One region of the Pseudodesulfovibrio aespoeensis Aspo-2 genome, then DNA from elsewhere that is predicted to be linked to it. Evidence: predicted binding sites of a transcription regulator. Region 1 holds the regulator's gene; each other region holds the start of a gene.
What was found. Region 1 encodes sigma-54, which starts transcription at its own class of promoters, with help from an activator protein. Its sites were predicted from a motif close to CTGGCACGGNNNNTGCTT; they were not measured.
Positions count from the first base shown of each region.

Region 2: a site for sigma-54 is predicted at 3,834-3,851, ahead of DAES_RS14055 (SHOCT domain-containing protein). Genes of this name have one in related genera too.
Region 3: a site for sigma-54 is predicted at 2,442-2,459, ahead of DAES_RS05100 (LeuA family protein). Genes of this name have one in related genera too.

Region 1 is NC_014844.1:1,653,513-1,658,618, reverse strand. Features, by position in the region: gene rapZ (RNase adapter RapZ) at 1-347, opposite strand, end outside; gene DAES_RS07435 (PTS sugar transporter subunit IIA) at 368-817, opposite strand; gene hpf (ribosome hibernation-promoting factor, HPF/YfiA family) at 820-1,359, opposite strand; gene rpoN (RNA polymerase factor sigma-54) at 1,395-2,801, opposite strand; gene lptB (LPS export ABC transporter ATP-binding protein) at 3,045-3,770, opposite strand; gene DAES_RS07415 (LptA/OstA family protein) at 3,771-4,712, opposite strand; gene lptC (LPS export ABC transporter periplasmic protein LptC) at 4,726-5,106, opposite strand, start outside.
Region 2 is NC_014844.1:3,032,111-3,037,216, forward strand. Features, by position in the region: gene fabG (3-oxoacyl-[acyl-carrier-protein] reductase) at 1-96, opposite strand, end outside; gene DAES_RS14025 (beta-ketoacyl-ACP synthase III) at 288-1,277, opposite strand; gene plsX (phosphate acyltransferase PlsX) at 1,349-2,407, opposite strand; gene rpmF (50S ribosomal protein L32) at 2,400-2,579, opposite strand; gene DAES_RS14040 (DUF177 domain-containing protein) at 2,660-3,178, opposite strand; gene rpmB (50S ribosomal protein L28) at 3,387-3,599, shown strand; gene DAES_RS14055 (SHOCT domain-containing protein) at 3,984-4,190, shown strand.
Region 3 is NC_014844.1:1,148,342-1,153,447, reverse strand. Features, by position in the region: gene DAES_RS05120 (nitrogenase component I subunit alpha) at 1-564, opposite strand, end outside; gene DAES_RS05115 (P-II family nitrogen regulator) at 586-960, opposite strand; gene DAES_RS05110 (P-II family nitrogen regulator) at 962-1,309, opposite strand; gene nifH (nitrogenase iron protein) at 1,354-2,181, opposite strand; gene DAES_RS05100 (LeuA family protein) at 2,517-3,650, shown strand; gene DAES_RS05095 (hypothetical protein) at 3,679-4,629, shown strand; gene DAES_RS05090 (double-cubane-cluster-containing anaerobic reductase) at 4,868-5,106, shown strand, end outside.

The DNA of each region.
Region 1 (5,106 bases):
CTCTCCAGGGGGTGCGGCCTGCGGGTGGTGGCGTAGCGCCGCATGAGTACGCCGAGCTTGGCTTCGAGAAAGAGCACCTGGGGGGTGATGCCCATGTTGGCCAGCTCCTCAAGGGCGGTGTCCCACCCTTCCAGAAATTCCGGCTGACGCATGTCCATGCCCAGCGCCAGCCCGCGGTACTTGGAATCCTGCTTGAGGATCAGATCGGCGATCTTCGGAGACATGCCCGACGGCAGACCGTCGATGCAGAAGAAGCCGAGATCCTCGAAGACCTTGAGCGCCGTGCTTTTGCCAGAGCCGGAAATGCCGGTCACGACGACCATGGGAAAGGTGTTGGCTGGCGTCACTGACATGGCTCCTGCACAGGCTAGACCTCTTCGAGGAGCTTCCAGAGCGCCTCGTTGCTTTCGGCCTCCATGAACTCGCGCCGGAAGGCCTCGTCCTTGAGCACCCGGGAGACCTGGGCCAGGATGCGCAGATGCATGCCTGCCACCTGCTCAGGGGCGAGCACAAGAAAGAAGATGGCGCACGGCTTGTGGTCCAGGGCCGCGAAATCGACCCCTGAGACGCTCCTGCCGACCACCACAATGACCTGCTCCAGGTCTTCGAGCTTGCCGTGGGGGATGGCGATGCCGTCACCGATGCCCGTGGTGCCGAGGTTTTCACGATCAAGAAGGACACGGACCGCGAGGTCCGTGTCCATCTCTGGATATTTCACGCCCACCGGGGCGAGGAGTTCTTCAAGCACCTCCGGCTTTGTGGCGGAGGCGAGGTCATAAAGGACGAGGTCCTTGTCCAGGTAATCACCGAGTTTCATGCTTAGTTTCCAGGATCGATCAGACCGAAGTCGCCGTTCTTGCGCTTGTAGATTACGTTCACTCCCTCGGTCTCGGCGTTGAGAAACACGAGGAACTCGTTGTCAAGGGTCTCCAACTGGAGGGCCGCCTCGTCAACGGACATGGGCTTTGGTTCATAAGTGTCGGTGCCGACTATGGTCGGCCCGGACTCTCCGGGAATGCTCCCGTAGGACAGGAAGTTCATCTGGACCTTGTTGCCGCGCGCCTGCTTGGTCCTGTCCTTGATCTTTTCGCGCATCCGTCGCATCTGGGCTTCCAGCTTGTCGAGCACCATGTCGATGGTCGAGTACATGTCTTCGGAGTCTTCATAGGCGGAAATATGGATGCCGTCGGCATTCAGGATGATATCCGCCTTGTGGCGGAACTTGTCGACCAGCAGGTTGACCTGGAGGTCGGCCTCCGCGTCGGAAACATACTTGCCCACCTTTTCAAAACGCTTTTGCGCATAGCCCTTGAGATGATCGGACGGCTCAAAGTTCTTGAAAGTGAAGCTTATGTTCATACATTCCTCCTGGTTGAACGTGCTGAAAGCCTGCCTTAGAAATACTGCTTTCTCTTGGAAGACGACGCTATGCCCATGGCGGAGCGGTATTTGGCCACTGTGCGGCGGGCGATGTTCACTTCGAGCCTCTCCTGAAGTATCTCGCCTATCCGCTCGTCGCTCAAGGGTTTTTTATGGTCTTCCGCGGCGATCATCTGCTTGATGAGCGCCTTGACACTCTCGGAGCCTACCTGGGAGCCGTCATTGAGATCCAGCGCGCTGTTGAAGAAAAACTTCAACTCGAAGATGCCGTGCGGTGTGGACACGTACTTGCTGGTCGTGATGCGGCTGACGGTGGACTCGTGCATCTCGATGTCTTCTGCCACCTCCTTGAGGATGAGCGGTTTGAGTCTTGTCACGCCTTCCTCAAAGAAATCACGCTGAAAGCGGACAATACTCTCAACTACTTTGTACAAGGTTCTCTGCCTCTGGTACAGGCTTTTCATCAGCCAGGCGGCAGATCGCATCTTTTCCTGGAAATACTCTTTTTCCTTGTTCTTGGCCCCCTGCATGGTCTCCAGGTAGAAAGAGTTCATCTGGAGCCGGGGCAGCCCGTCCTCGTTGAGGATGATGACAAAATCCTCGCCGTACTTGTAGACGAAAACATCCGGGCTGACATAATGGGGTTCGGCGCTGGCGTAGTGGGAGCCGGGCATGGGGTCGAGCGTCTGGAGCTGTTCGATGTACTCCTTGAGCTCGTCCATGGAAATCTTGAACTTGCGCGCCAGGGGCTTGAAACGGTTCTTCTCCAGGTCTTCCAGGTGATCGCGGACCAGGGAGACCAGGATCGGATCGTCGTAGCCAAGCACCTCCATCTGCACCAGCAGACACTCCTGCGGGGTGCGCGCCCCAACACCCACCGGGTCGAGCCGCTGCAACCGCCGGATAACCGACTCCACCTCCTCGGGCGTGGCGGTGACCATGCTCATGATCTCTTCAATGGTCGCCTGGAGATACCCGTTGTGGTCGAGGTTGCCGACCACCACATCGCCAATGGCGACCTCGCGCTCGGTGAAGTTGGAGAGCCGCATCTGCCAGTTGAGATGCCCCTCCAGGGTCGGCTTCGAGGCCAGACGCGCCTCAAAGGAAAGCCCCTCCTCAGGAATCTCGGAGTCGCGGGCCGTGGATTGTTTGGATGTGCTGGAGAACTCGCCGAGATAGTTTTCCCAGTCCGCAGTGCGGACAAGCTCCTCCTCGGCCTGGGATTCAGTCAACTTCTCAGGTTCGCGAATCTCGGTCTCGACTTCGGTCTCATCGAGAAACGGATTCTCCATGAGTTCCTGCTGGACCGTCTCCAAAAGCTCCAGTCGCGAGAGTTGCAACAGCTTGATGGCCTGCTGCAACTGCGGGGTCATGACCAGCTGCTGGGAGAGCTTGAGTTGCTGCCTGAGTTCCAATCCCATATTCTAAGCCTCTCGGACCAGAGTCATCGCGACTGCGTTCCGGGGGTTCGTTTCACTTTATTTCACCATCACATGCGATTCTTGGTTCAGACACTGCCACACATCACAAAAGGACGCAACACAATACTTATAACCCACTGTCGCGTCTCGATTAATACCAGAGAATACGCCACATGAAAAAAGTGTACCAATGATTCACCCTGGTGTAAATCGCCAAGAGCGGAAGGATGGGGAAAAAGGGGATCAGAGGCGGAAATCCTCGCCAAGATAGATTTGGCGGGCGCGGCTGTCCTGCACTATCTCCTCCGGGCTGCCCTCTAGAATGACCGACCCTTCGTACACGAGATAGGCACGGTCGCAGATGTTCAATGTTTCACGCACGTTGTGATCGGAGATAAGGATGCCGATGTCCATGCTTTTCAGGACCGAGATGATCTCCTGAATGTCGATGACGGCAATGGGATCGATACCGGCGAAGGGTTCGTCGAGCAGGATGAACTTGGGGTCCATGATCAGGGCGCGGGCGATCTCGAGCCTGCGCCGCTCGCCGCCGGAGAGAAACATGGCCGCCTGATCGGCCAGCTTGGTGATGGTGAACATCTCCATCAGCTCGTTGGCCCGTCGGTGTTGGGCCGCAGGGGTCATGGCCGTCTGCTCCAGGATGATCTGGAGGTTCTGGCGCACCGTGAGTTTCTTGAAGATGGAGCTTTCCTGCGGCAGATAGCTCACGCCCATGCGGGCGCGCTCGTGCAGGGGCTTGTCGGTCAGGGGCACGCCGCCCAGCGACACATGCCCGGTGTTGGGCTTGACGATGCCCACGAGCATGTAGAACGTGGTGGTCTTGCCCGCCCCGTTGGGGCCGAGCAGGCCGACCACCTCGCGGGTGTTGAGTTCGAGATTGATCCCGTGCACGACCTCTTTCTGGCCGTACCGTTTGGAGAGGTTGGCTGCGATGAGTCCGACGGCCATCTACTGCACCTTGATCTTTTCGGGCGTCAGGAAAATGGCCTGGACCCGCTTGCCCTGGCCGCTCACAACCTCGCTGCGGTTCTCGCGCACGAAAAAGTTGATGACATTGCCGGTCAGGCTGTTCGGCCCGTCCTTGAGGATCGGGTCCTCCTCCATCTTGAGAATCTGCTCCTCGACCAGGTAGGTCAACTTGCCGCACGATCCTTCGGTCTTGCCTTTTTGGGCGCGCACGTCGCCCTCGGCCACGATCCGATCGATGCTGTCCACGGCGAACTTCTTGCCGCTGCGTGACGAGAAGAAGGCCGAGAGCCGATTGGCCCACAGGGTCAGTTCGCCGTGTACGGCCACCACGTTGCCCACAAAGGAGACGACCTTGCCGTTCTCATCGTAGGTCATGCGGTCCGAGGTGATTTTGACCGGCACCTGGCTCGGGTCAACGCCCACCTGGATGGGTTCTGGCGGTGTGGAGGCCACCGGCCCCTTGACCGCGCCCTCGCCCTGCACCCCTGCTTCGCCGCTTCGCGCAGGCTTGGCCGCAACCGGCTGGTCCTGACCGGTCAGGGCAGCAGACACTTCTGCCGCCGCTTCTCCTGACGCTTCCCCTGACGTGTCTCCTGACTCTTCCGGCTGCGTGTCATGGAGGGGAGCAGGCGCGCCCGCCGTCACCGGCACGAGATACTTGGCGTTGGCATAGCCCATGGCCCGCTTCTCGCTACGCTCGGTCTCGTTGACGGGAAAAATCGCGTACCAACCGTCTCTCAGAAAATCGACCTTAACCCGCTGGCCCTTGGCCAGGGTGACCACATGCTCGCTGCGGGGCGTGCGGTCCTCGCGCACGTTGAGCGTGTTCGCGGCCTCGCGTATCTCGCCCCAGTCTGCGGCCTGCGCCACCGAGGCGAACACGAGCACGCACAGGGCCACCGTGAAAAATCTGCCTGTCATATTCATCAAAGCCTTACTCCCTGCCCTGGTCCAAGAACGGGCTTCCGTCAAATCCCTTGGGCGCAAACAGCGCCTCCACCCCTCCGGCCGCCTTCAGTTCATGGGTGACCAGATCGATCTCCACAGCTGCCGCCTTGAGCGTCATGTCGGGCCTGCGCACGGTCACGCCGCCCTTGAGATAGACCTTGTCGATGGCTCCAACATAGTCGAGATGCGCCGCGTCCAGGGCAAGCGAGCCGAACCGCCCGGTCACGTTGTCGTAAAGGGTCAGGTTGTCGTTGGGCTGATCGACCTCACCCCGGTCCGCCTTGACATAGACCTCCTGCCGGTCCACCCCGAAATAGGCGGAAAGCTGCGGCCTGTCCACGCCGACCAGCTTTCGCTCCTGGTTGTA
Region 2 (5,106 bases), 1.4 Mb from region 1:
GACCTCGAATCCATCGCTGGCCAACCGCTCGGCCACCTTGCGGCCAATGCCGCGAGAACCGCCGGTAACCAGCGCGACTCTGGGAAGATCACTCATCGACACACCTCGTGGTTCGCTCGTTGGTCAGCCCCCAATATACCAATCCAGAACGGACTGCAAACACTTGGGGGGTACGCCTGCCACGCCGTATCAGGCGACTGTGGCGTGATCGTGTCCAACAGGTCAAAATTGAAAGGCTGATGCAAAACGACCCGAACCCGGCGCAGGGGCTGCCCGCGCCGGAGCCGCTAAAATTGCAGGAGCATCGCGCCCCAGGTGAACCCGCCGCCAAAGGTGGGCACCAGCACCCGGTGGCCCGGCTTGATCACGCCCAGGTCAAGGGCCTCGGACAGGGCCACGGGCACCGAGGCAGCCGAGGTGTTGCCATACCTGTCCACATTGGAGAAGACGCGCTCCACCGGCACCTCAAGCTTGCGGCCCACGGCGTCGATGATGCGGTAGTTGGCCTGATGCGGGATGAGCACGTCCACATCGGCCTTGGTCAGGCCGTGCTTGGCCAGAAGCGCCTCGCTGATGGCGGTCATGTGGCGCACGGCGTGCTTGAACACCTCGCGCCCCAGGAACTCGACGAAATATTCCTCGCCCACGGCCTGGCCGAGCTTGTAGGCAATGGCCGAGCCGCCGCCGCGCACCGTGAGCAGGTCGCCCAGGGCGCCGTCCGCGCCGAGCATGATGTCCACCACCCTGGGGGTCTCGTCCGCGTCGCCGTTGGTGAGCACCGCCGCGCCCGCCGCGTCGCCAAAGAGCACGCAGGTGGCGCGGTCCTCCCAGTTGACCCGGCTGGTGAGCGCCTCTGAGGCCACCACAAGTATCTTGCTCTGCGGATGCAGGGCCAGATATCCGCGCGCGGTCTCCATGGCGTAGAGAAACCCGGAGCAGGCGGCCTGCACATCGAGGCAGACCTGGCCCGCGATGCCGAGCTTTTCCTGGAGCACGCAGGCTGCCGAGGGGATGACGTAGTCCGGGGTGAAGGTGGCGAAGACGATGTGGGTCAGGTCCGAAGCGTCCATGCCCGCGGCGGCCAGGGCCTTGCGCGCGGCCTGAAGCCCCATGTCGGACGAGGTTTCGCCCTCGGCCACGATATGCCGCTCCTTGATGCCGGTGCGGCTGGTGATCCACTCGTCTGTGGTCTCGACGATCTTTTCGAGGTCCGCATTGGTCAAGACGCGCTCTGGGGCGTAATGGCCAAAGCCTCTGAGAATGAAATGAGTATTCATGGAGGGTGGTGTAAGCATTTGGCCTGTCCGGGTCAAGCGGCGCGGGGAGGGGGCCGACGGGCGGCGCGGCTCTAGGCGGCGTCCTTGGCGGTTTTTTCGAACTTGCCCGCCAGGCTGCTGTGGGCGGCCAAGCCTTCGGCCAGGTGCTCGTGCATCTTGTTGCGCACGCTGGTGGCGGCCATCTTGATGGCGTTGACCATGGCCAGCTCGTTGGACTTGCCGTGGCAGACCACCACAAGGCCCTTGAGGCCGATCAGCGGAGCGCCGCCGTACTCGGCGTAGTCCACCACCTTCTTGAACCGCTTGAAGGCGCGCAGGGAGAGCAGGGTGCCCAGCCGGGACAGCCAGCTCGATTTCAGCTCGGTCCGGAGGATGTTGCCCATGGACTTGGCCAGCCCCTCGGACAGCTTGAGGGCCACGTTGCCCACAAAACCGTCGCAGACCACCACGTCCACGTCGCCGGTGAAGATGTCACGCCCTTCGACATTGCCGATGAAGCGCAGGTCCGACTGGCGCAGCAGCTCAAAGGCGTCGCGCACCGTGGCATTGCCCTTGCCCTCTTCCTCGCCGATGGACAAAAGGCCCACCGCAGGATTGGGCACGCCGAGGACGTAGCGGGAGAGCACGTCGGCCATGAGGGCGAACTGGAGCAGGTGCAGCGGCTTGGAGTCCACGTTGGCCCCGACATCGATGAGCACCACCGGGTTCTTTTCGGTGGGCATGATCCCGGCCAGGGCCGGGCGCATGACGCCCTTGATGCGGCCAAGCACGAACATGCCGCAGGCCACGGTGGCCCCGGAGTTGCCCGCACTGACCACGCCATCGGCCACGCCCTCGGTCACGCAGCGGCAGGCCACCTGGATGGACGAGTCCTTCTTGCGCCTCAGCGCGTCCGAAGGCTTGTCGTCCATCTCGACGACCTGCGATGCGGCCCGGACAGTGATGTCCAGCCCGGCAGTGTTCAGCCTGGAAAGCTCGCTTTCGATGCGCTCCGCGTCGCCCACGAGGACGACGGCAATGCCGTTCCGCGCGGCCTGGACCGCGGCGGGCACGACGACATGGGGGCCGAAATCGCCCCCCATGGCATCCACAGCGATGCGCGGAACGATGTCGGAACCGGCGTTAGGCATCTTTGCCGCTGATAACCTGACGTCCCTTGTAGTTGCCGCACACGGAGCAGGCGCGGTGAGGAAGGGTGGGCTCGCCGCACTCGCAGAAGACGACGTTGGGAACGGCCACGTGATCGTGGGAGCGGCGCATGCCCTTGCGGGAGCGGGAAGTCCGTTTCTTGGGAACTGCCATGATGTATACCTCGCTAAAAACTGGTTGTGGTCGTATTAGTGCAGGGCGTGTCGGCTGGCAAGCACAATTCGCCGGGACGCCTATTTTAACTTCAGATTGCGGAAGACGGCAAGCCGGTCGTCCCCGTTGTCCTCAACACATTCGCAGGACTCGATGTTGCGGTCCCTGCCGCAGCCGGGGCACACGCCCTTGCACTCCTCGGAGCACAGGGGCTTGACCGGCAGGGCCAGGGCGAACTCTTCCCACAGCAGCGCGCCGATGTCGAGCTGCAACTCGCCGCTCACCTCGCGCATGCGGGGTTCCTCGCCCACCTCACTCGCGATGACCTGCTCGAAGAGGTCGAAGCTCGAATCGATCTCCACCTCGGCCCGGGCTGCGCACCGGTCGCACGGCATGAGCACCGATCCCTTCAGGGTTCCGCGCACCAGCGCGCCTCCGTCGGACTGGGGCATGATCGTGACCACGGCCACGAGATCGCGCCCCGGTGCGACATCAAGGGAAAAGGCTTCGCACCCCTCGCGCCACAGCGCCTGGTCGTCGAAGATCATGTCCCTGCCCTGGGCGGGAATGTCGCTTATCGCTATCCATTGTTCCGGCATTGTTTCCTCCGCCCGCTGACCGGGATTCCGGTGCGGGCAACCGATGCTTCGTATATGGGAACTTTTTCTCTTGTCAAGAAAAAAACCCTTGCCATTTGGCTTTCAACTCGGTAAAGAATCACTCCCGTCGCATGGAGGGTACCGACTCTCCGGCGACTGTGACTCAAAAATTTTCAAACGATTCAGGATGATTACCCAGGAGGTCGCCATGTCCCAGGTTTGCGATATATGTGGAAAAGGTCCCCAGAGCGGCAACAACGTCAGCCACTCCCACATCAAGACCAAGCGTCGCTTCATGCCCAACCTGCAGAAGGTTCGCCACCAGCTTGAGTCCGGCCAGGTCGTAAGCGTCAAGGCATGCACCCGTTGCATCCGCAACGGCGCCATCACCAAGCCCGTGGCTGTCAAGAAGGCCGACTAGCCCGGATCCGGGCCAGACGCACGCTTTTTATGTCCACACGCTGCCGCCGAATCCTCGGCGGCAGCTTTTTTGCGTCACTGCCCCCCCCCTCGACCAGCTTCAGCCACAGGGCCAAGTCGTCGCACAGGCTATTTTGTGCAAAAAGCACACAACCGGTTGCCGCATATTTGCACATCTGCACAAACCGCGCACAAGACTGCAACGCATGCTCGTTGATTTCATTCATTTTAATTTTTGGCACGACTCCTGCAAATTAGGAGTCACAGAGAGCGGACATCCCGCCCGCCCTTGAACCGCAACGAGGTCCCGATGAATTTTCTTAGTTCATTTGGCACATGGTGCACCCCCGGAGCGTGGCATGGGATCGGGCACGGCGGCGGGGGCATGTTCGGGTTGTTCCCCCTGCCTCTGGGGCCGTTCCTGCAGATCGTCCTTGTCGGCTTGCTCGCCTATGTCCTCATGCGGCGGTTCGGAACCTCTGATCCCGCCCCGGCCAGAGGCCAGTCGCCTGCGGACATTCTCAAGAGGCGGTACGCCCTGGGCGAGCTGGACCAGGAAACATTCGTGCGGATGATGAAAAATCTCGGATAAATTTCTCAGCAGCGTAGCAGCGCGACACCTCCCCTTGTGAAGAGCCCCCTGCCGACCTCAGTCCCGGCAGGGGGTTCGCCGTTTCAGGCAGGGAAAAGCCTTCCGAAGGGCGCCACTGCCCCCCCCTTTGTCGTTGGTCATCTCACCCCGCTTGCGAACACCTCCTTTGCATAACTATGCCGCCAGTGGCATAGTTATGCAAAACCGTGCCACTGATGGGTCGGCTTGCAATCCTTTCGCTGGGGCATACGGTGAGGCCCAGTCACAGGAGTGCAGACAGGTATGCAGCGCGACACACACAGACAGAAACCCGCCATCGGGATCGCCATGGCCGGACCCGCCATCCTTCAGGATGGCGGAGGACCGGTTGGCCGCTCCGTTTGGGATCGGCCTTTCCGTCGTCCTGCCCAGCGCCTGTCCATGCACATGTCTGATGGAGCCCTGTCCCCGGTAACGGGCCAGTTCGCCCCAGAGGCAGTGGGCCACGAGAACCATCGAAACCAGTTCCTCGGGCCGCGCGTCGCGGCCTGGCGACTCTGACTGGTACGCCATGGGAATCAGGTCTGGTCCCCCTCATACACCTCCCCGCAGAGCAGCCGCCCGGCCCCGCACGCCGCAGCCCCTGCTCCTGGAGACGCCACAGCGCCCAGCGCCAGCTGATTCGACGCCCTCTGATCCGGCTTTCTGGCCGGGCATTCCCCAATCCACAGCCCTGATACCGCTTCCTTTTTTGCGAACCGTTGCCGGTTCGCGCCTGTCGCGTTTCCCGCATGGCCCTTGGCCGGGAGCGCGCATCTCTTTGCTTGCGCCTGCCAACCCAGGATGCGTCCCGCCTTCGCGGGGTGTTCGATAACGTCAAAGGAGCATCGAATGTTTTTGTCAACCAGTACAACAGGCACGCCATCTCCGCAGATTC
Region 3 (5,106 bases), 510 kb from region 1:
CCCTTCGCAGGAGAAGGCAAAGACGTTGCAGTCGCCGAATTTCGCCTTCATCTTCCTGGCCACGGCGTGGATGTCGTCGCCGATGAGCCCCACCGGGCAGGTGGCGAAGACACAGATGCCCTTGGGGTGGAACAGGTCGTAGGCCTCCTCAATGGCCGCCGCCAGCTTCTTCTCTCCGCCGAAGATGATGTCCTGGTCCTGCATGTCGGTGGAGAAGCAGTAGGGCATGTAGTTTTCGCCGGTCTCGCCCGCGTCGGTCTGGTTGCGCCGTGTGAGCCAGGAGTAAAAGCCGCAGCCGATGGGGCCGTGAGTGATGTTCAGGATGTCGCGGGTGGGGCCCATGATGACGCCCTTGCAGCCCGCGTAGGTGCAGCCGCGCATGGTGATGATGCCGGGAATGGTGCGGACGTTGGCCACGATCTCGGACGGTGTCTCGCTTTCCTGGGCCTCGTTGATCATTATCTGCGTGGCGCGCTTTCTCGCCACCTTGGGAGGATACTTCTTGAGAAGCTCTTCCTTGATGTCGGCGGGGTTGAACTGTACCGCCTTCTTGGTCTTTGCCATTTCACATTCTCCTTGCAGGGCTTAGGCTATGGACTTCGCGCCCTTTTCACCGGTGCGCACACGGACTGCGTCGCTGATGGGCAGGACGAATATCTTGCCGTCGCCGGGCTTGCCGGTGCGGTTGACCTTGGCGATGGCCTCGATCACGTCCTCGACCATGTCGTCCTTGACCACCACCGTGACCATGCGCTTGGGATAGAGCTTGCCCTTTTCCCCGAGCACGGCGGCGGCTTCCTCGTAGCCGCTCTCTGCGCCCTGAAGCACGCCGGAATTGACAAACCCCTTGCCCCGTCCCTGCGCCTCGTGGGCGAAGAAGGCATCGACCCCGGCAGCGGTCAGCGCGGCCTTGGTCCGGTTCATCATGTCCATGCGCACCACTGCGATCACTTCCTTCATGCTACGCCTCCTCGGCAGCGGCTGTGTCATGCACGCCGGAACTGATGGTGTAGACATCCTCCACCGGGGAGACGAATATCTTGCCGTCGCCGAACGCGCCCTTCACGCCGGAGCGCGCCGCTTCCATGATGGTGGAGATGACGAAGTCCTTGTCCGCCTCCTTGACCACGCTCATGAGCATGGTCTTGGGGATCTCGTCGTAGGTGACTTCGCCTATCTTGATGCCGCGCTGCTTGCCGCGCCCGGCCACGGAGTATTTGGTGACAGCCGGAAACCCGTTGTCCATCAGGGCTGCCAACACGTCGTCGGATTTTTCGGGGCGCACAATGGCTCTGACCATGATCATCATTTTACATATCTCCTATCATTTTGATTTTAATTGATTTTGATTAACTAGGCTTCCATGATGCCGTAGTCGAGAAGCAGCTGTTCCAGATCTTCGATCTCAAGGGGGGTGGGCACCGTGAACATCGTGTTCCCGTCAATGGCCTTGGCCAGCCCGCGATACTGATCGGCCTGGGGCACGGTTCCGTCCCACTCGATGACGGTCTTGCGGTTGATCTCGGCGCGCTGCACGTCGTTGTCGCGGGGGACGAAGTAGATCATCTGGGTGCCCAGCTTGTTGGCCAGCTCGGTGATCAGGTCGGCCTCGCGGTCGGTGTTTCGGGAGTTGCAGATAAGGCCGCCCAGACGCACCCCGCCGGATTCGGCGTACTTCATGATGCCCTTGCAGATGTTGTTGGCCGCATACATGGCCATCATCTCGCCGGAACAGACGATGTAGATCTCCTCGGCCTTGCCGTCGCGGATGGGCATGGCGAAGCCGCCGCAGACCACGTCGCCAAGCACGTCGTAGAAGGCGTAATCCAAGCCCTCGGACTCCTCGTAGGCGCCCAGGGATTCGAGCATGTTGATGGAGGTGATGATGCCGCGGCCCGCACAGCCGACACCCGGCTCGGGTCCGCCGGACTCGACGCACCAGGTGCCGCCGAAACCGGGCTTGCGGATGTCGTCCAGCTCCACGTCCTCGCCTTCCTCGCGCAGGGTGTCGAGCACAGACTTCTGCGCCAGACCGCCCAGCAGCAGGCGGGTTGAGTCCGCCTTGGGGTCGCAGCCCACGACCATGATCTTGCGGCCCATCTCGGCCAGACCGGCCACAGTGTTCTGCGTGGTGGTGGACTTTCCGATGCCGCCCTTCCCGTAAATCGCTACTTTCCTCATGATTTTCCTCCAAAGGGGTTTGTTCGCGTTGATGCCCTCCCTAGGCAAGGCCCGTGCCACATGAAGTATTGAATCATAATATATTGAAATAACTTGACTTTATTACTTATCTATCGCTGACAGGCACCCCACACAAATGTAGGTTGCGACACGGCTGACCTACCAAGAGTGTTGCTTCCTACAAAAACGTAGGCGAACCGCCGCAGGAGGAAATTCAATGAAAACGCTTTTATTCCTGGATGTTGCAAGAATCCGATTGTTTGGCACCCTTCATGCTCAGGTGGTGCAGGGAAAGCCTGTAACCAAGAGACAGCCTGGAACCAGGGGACACGATCATGCTCATCGACACGACACTCAGGGAAGGTGCCCAGCTCTTCGGAGCCTATTTCACCCTGGACACGCGGGAAGCCATCATCGCCGGTCTGCTCGACCTCGGCGTGGAGGAGATTGAACTGGGCTGGGTGGGGCAGGAGGGACTCGAAACCCTGGTCCGAACCATGCGCAAGCGGGCGGGCGCAACGCGCCTGAGCGTCTGGTCGCCCTGCCGCGAGGCGGACGTGCGCGCCGCCGCCGGACTGCCGGTGGACTGCGTCAACATCGGGGTGCCGGTGTCTGACGCGCACATGGAGAAACGGCTGGGCATGGACCGGCAGGCAGTGCTGGAGCGGATCACCTCCACCGTGCTGGCTGCCCGGCTCATGGACGTCAGCGCCGTGTCCGTCGGCCTGGAGGATGTTTCGCGCAGCGACCTGGGTTTCGCCCTGACCGCCGCCCTGACCGCTGCCGAGGCCGGAGCCTCGCGGGTGCGCCTCTCGGACTCGCTGGGCATCCTGACCCCGGTGCGGATGCAGGCGCTCATCGACCTGTTCCGGCCCGCCCTGGACATTGATCTGGCCGTGCACTGCCACGACGACTTCGGCATGGCCACGGCCAACGCGGTCACGGCCCTGGACGCGGGCGCGGACTATGCCGACGCCAGCGTGCTTGGCATCGGCGAGCGGTCAGGCATAGCGGCCACCGAGGAGCTGGCCGCCCATCTTTGCCTCAACGGAAACAACAGCCCCTGCCGCCCCTATCGAACCGACGGCCTGCGCGCCCTGTGCCGCTTCGTGTCAAAGGCAGCCGGAGTGCCGATCCCCAGGACCAAATCCATTGCGGGCGATGACATCTTTGCCTGCGAGTCCGGGCTGCATGCCCACGCCCTGAGCAAGTCGCCGGACCTCTTCGAGCCCTACGATCCGGCTCGCATCGGCGCAGGTCGGCGCATCGCCGTGGGCGGCAAGAGCGGACGCGGGGCCGTGGTCAACGCCCTGGCCGATTTCAACCTGCACTGCCCGGACACAGCCATCCCGAATCTTGTAAACACCGTCCGCCAGCGGGCCTGGGAACTCAGGCGGCCCTTGACCAGGACGGAATTCGCCCGGCTGACCGAAGGATGCCGCGACTCTGAAAAGAACCGCCAATCATGACCCCCCCCACTTCAATCAAGGAGCGACCATGCAGCCCATCACCACCGCATACGGCGTCATTGAGGCGACCGGCAGACAGGAACTCTACGCCAGCGGCGCACTGCTCTCCTGCCGTCCGGGAGTCGCCTGCGCCCTTGAAACCCCGCTGGGGAAACTGATCCCGCAGCACACCACCGACGATTTGCGCAAAAAGGAAGTCCAGCCCGTGGTCTTCCACGAATCGGGCCGGTTGAAATCCCTGCCGCTGGAGACGCAGACCATCGTCTCCACCCCGGCGGGCGACATCCCGGCGGAGATGCTCACCTTTCATCCGGACGGCTCCCTGAGCCGGGTCTTTCCGCTCAATGGCAAGCTCTCGGGCTACTGGGGCCAGGACGACGAGGCCGGACTGGCCGCGCCCCTGACCCTGCTCACCCCGGTGGGCGTGCTGACGGCCATGGTCATCGGCGTCGGCTTCCATCCCTCCGGGGCCATGCGCAGTCTGACTCTCTGGCCCGGCCACACGGTCTCCATCCCCACCCCGGCGGGCGTGATCGAGACGCGTATGGGCGTGGCCTTCCTGCCCAACGGCACAATCCGCTCTGTCGAACCGGCCAGGTTCACCCCGGTGGAGACCCCTGCCGGAGAGATCGCGGCCTTTGATCCCGACGCGGTGGGAGTCAATGGCGACACCAATTCCCTGGTCTTTCACCGCGACGGCTCAGTGGCCAGGATCGCCACCATCCTGACACGGCTGACCGTGGCCGCCCCTGACGGGCGCACCGCCCTCTTTACGCCCAAGGAACGGGAGAGCCTGTGCGGCGACACCGAGCGAGAGATGGTGCCCATGGTCGTCGAGTTCACCCCGGAAGCCGTGACCGTGCGCGTTGATCCCGACACCCCGGCCACGCGGATTCCACGGGCCGGACACGCCTTCTTCAGCGCGCCCTGGCTACCGCGGCTCGCCAACCCCTTCGGTCAACTGCGCTGCTCCATCTGATCCCCTGAACACGCCTCCCTCCAGAAACCGACGGGCGCGACACTTCGCGCCCGTCGCTCGCCCCCTGCCCTCAAACGTCCCCCTCTCGTCCGGTGCCGAACCTTGGGCCAATCAGAATTGCTTCCCCGCCCGCCGCCTCTGATGCTATAGAGACATATCGCATCACCAAATAGATATTATCTATCAAAATGGGTGAACACCCTGAAACATTTCGATCTACGATCAGCCAGGAGGCCGCATGTCCGATTCGACGCACACGCAGATGTGGGAAAAACTGAACCTCGACCTGCCCGCGCACGACGCGCTGTTGGGGGTGCTGGGCAAATTCTACGGCGACATCTACCTCTCGCAGGAGAACCGGCTGCGGGGCGCGGAATATCTCGACTTCGTGCTCTCCGAAGTCCACGGCCTGCGCATCAAGGAGTTGCAGGACGCCAAGGCCGAGGGGCGCAAGGTGGTGGGATCGTTCTGTGTCTT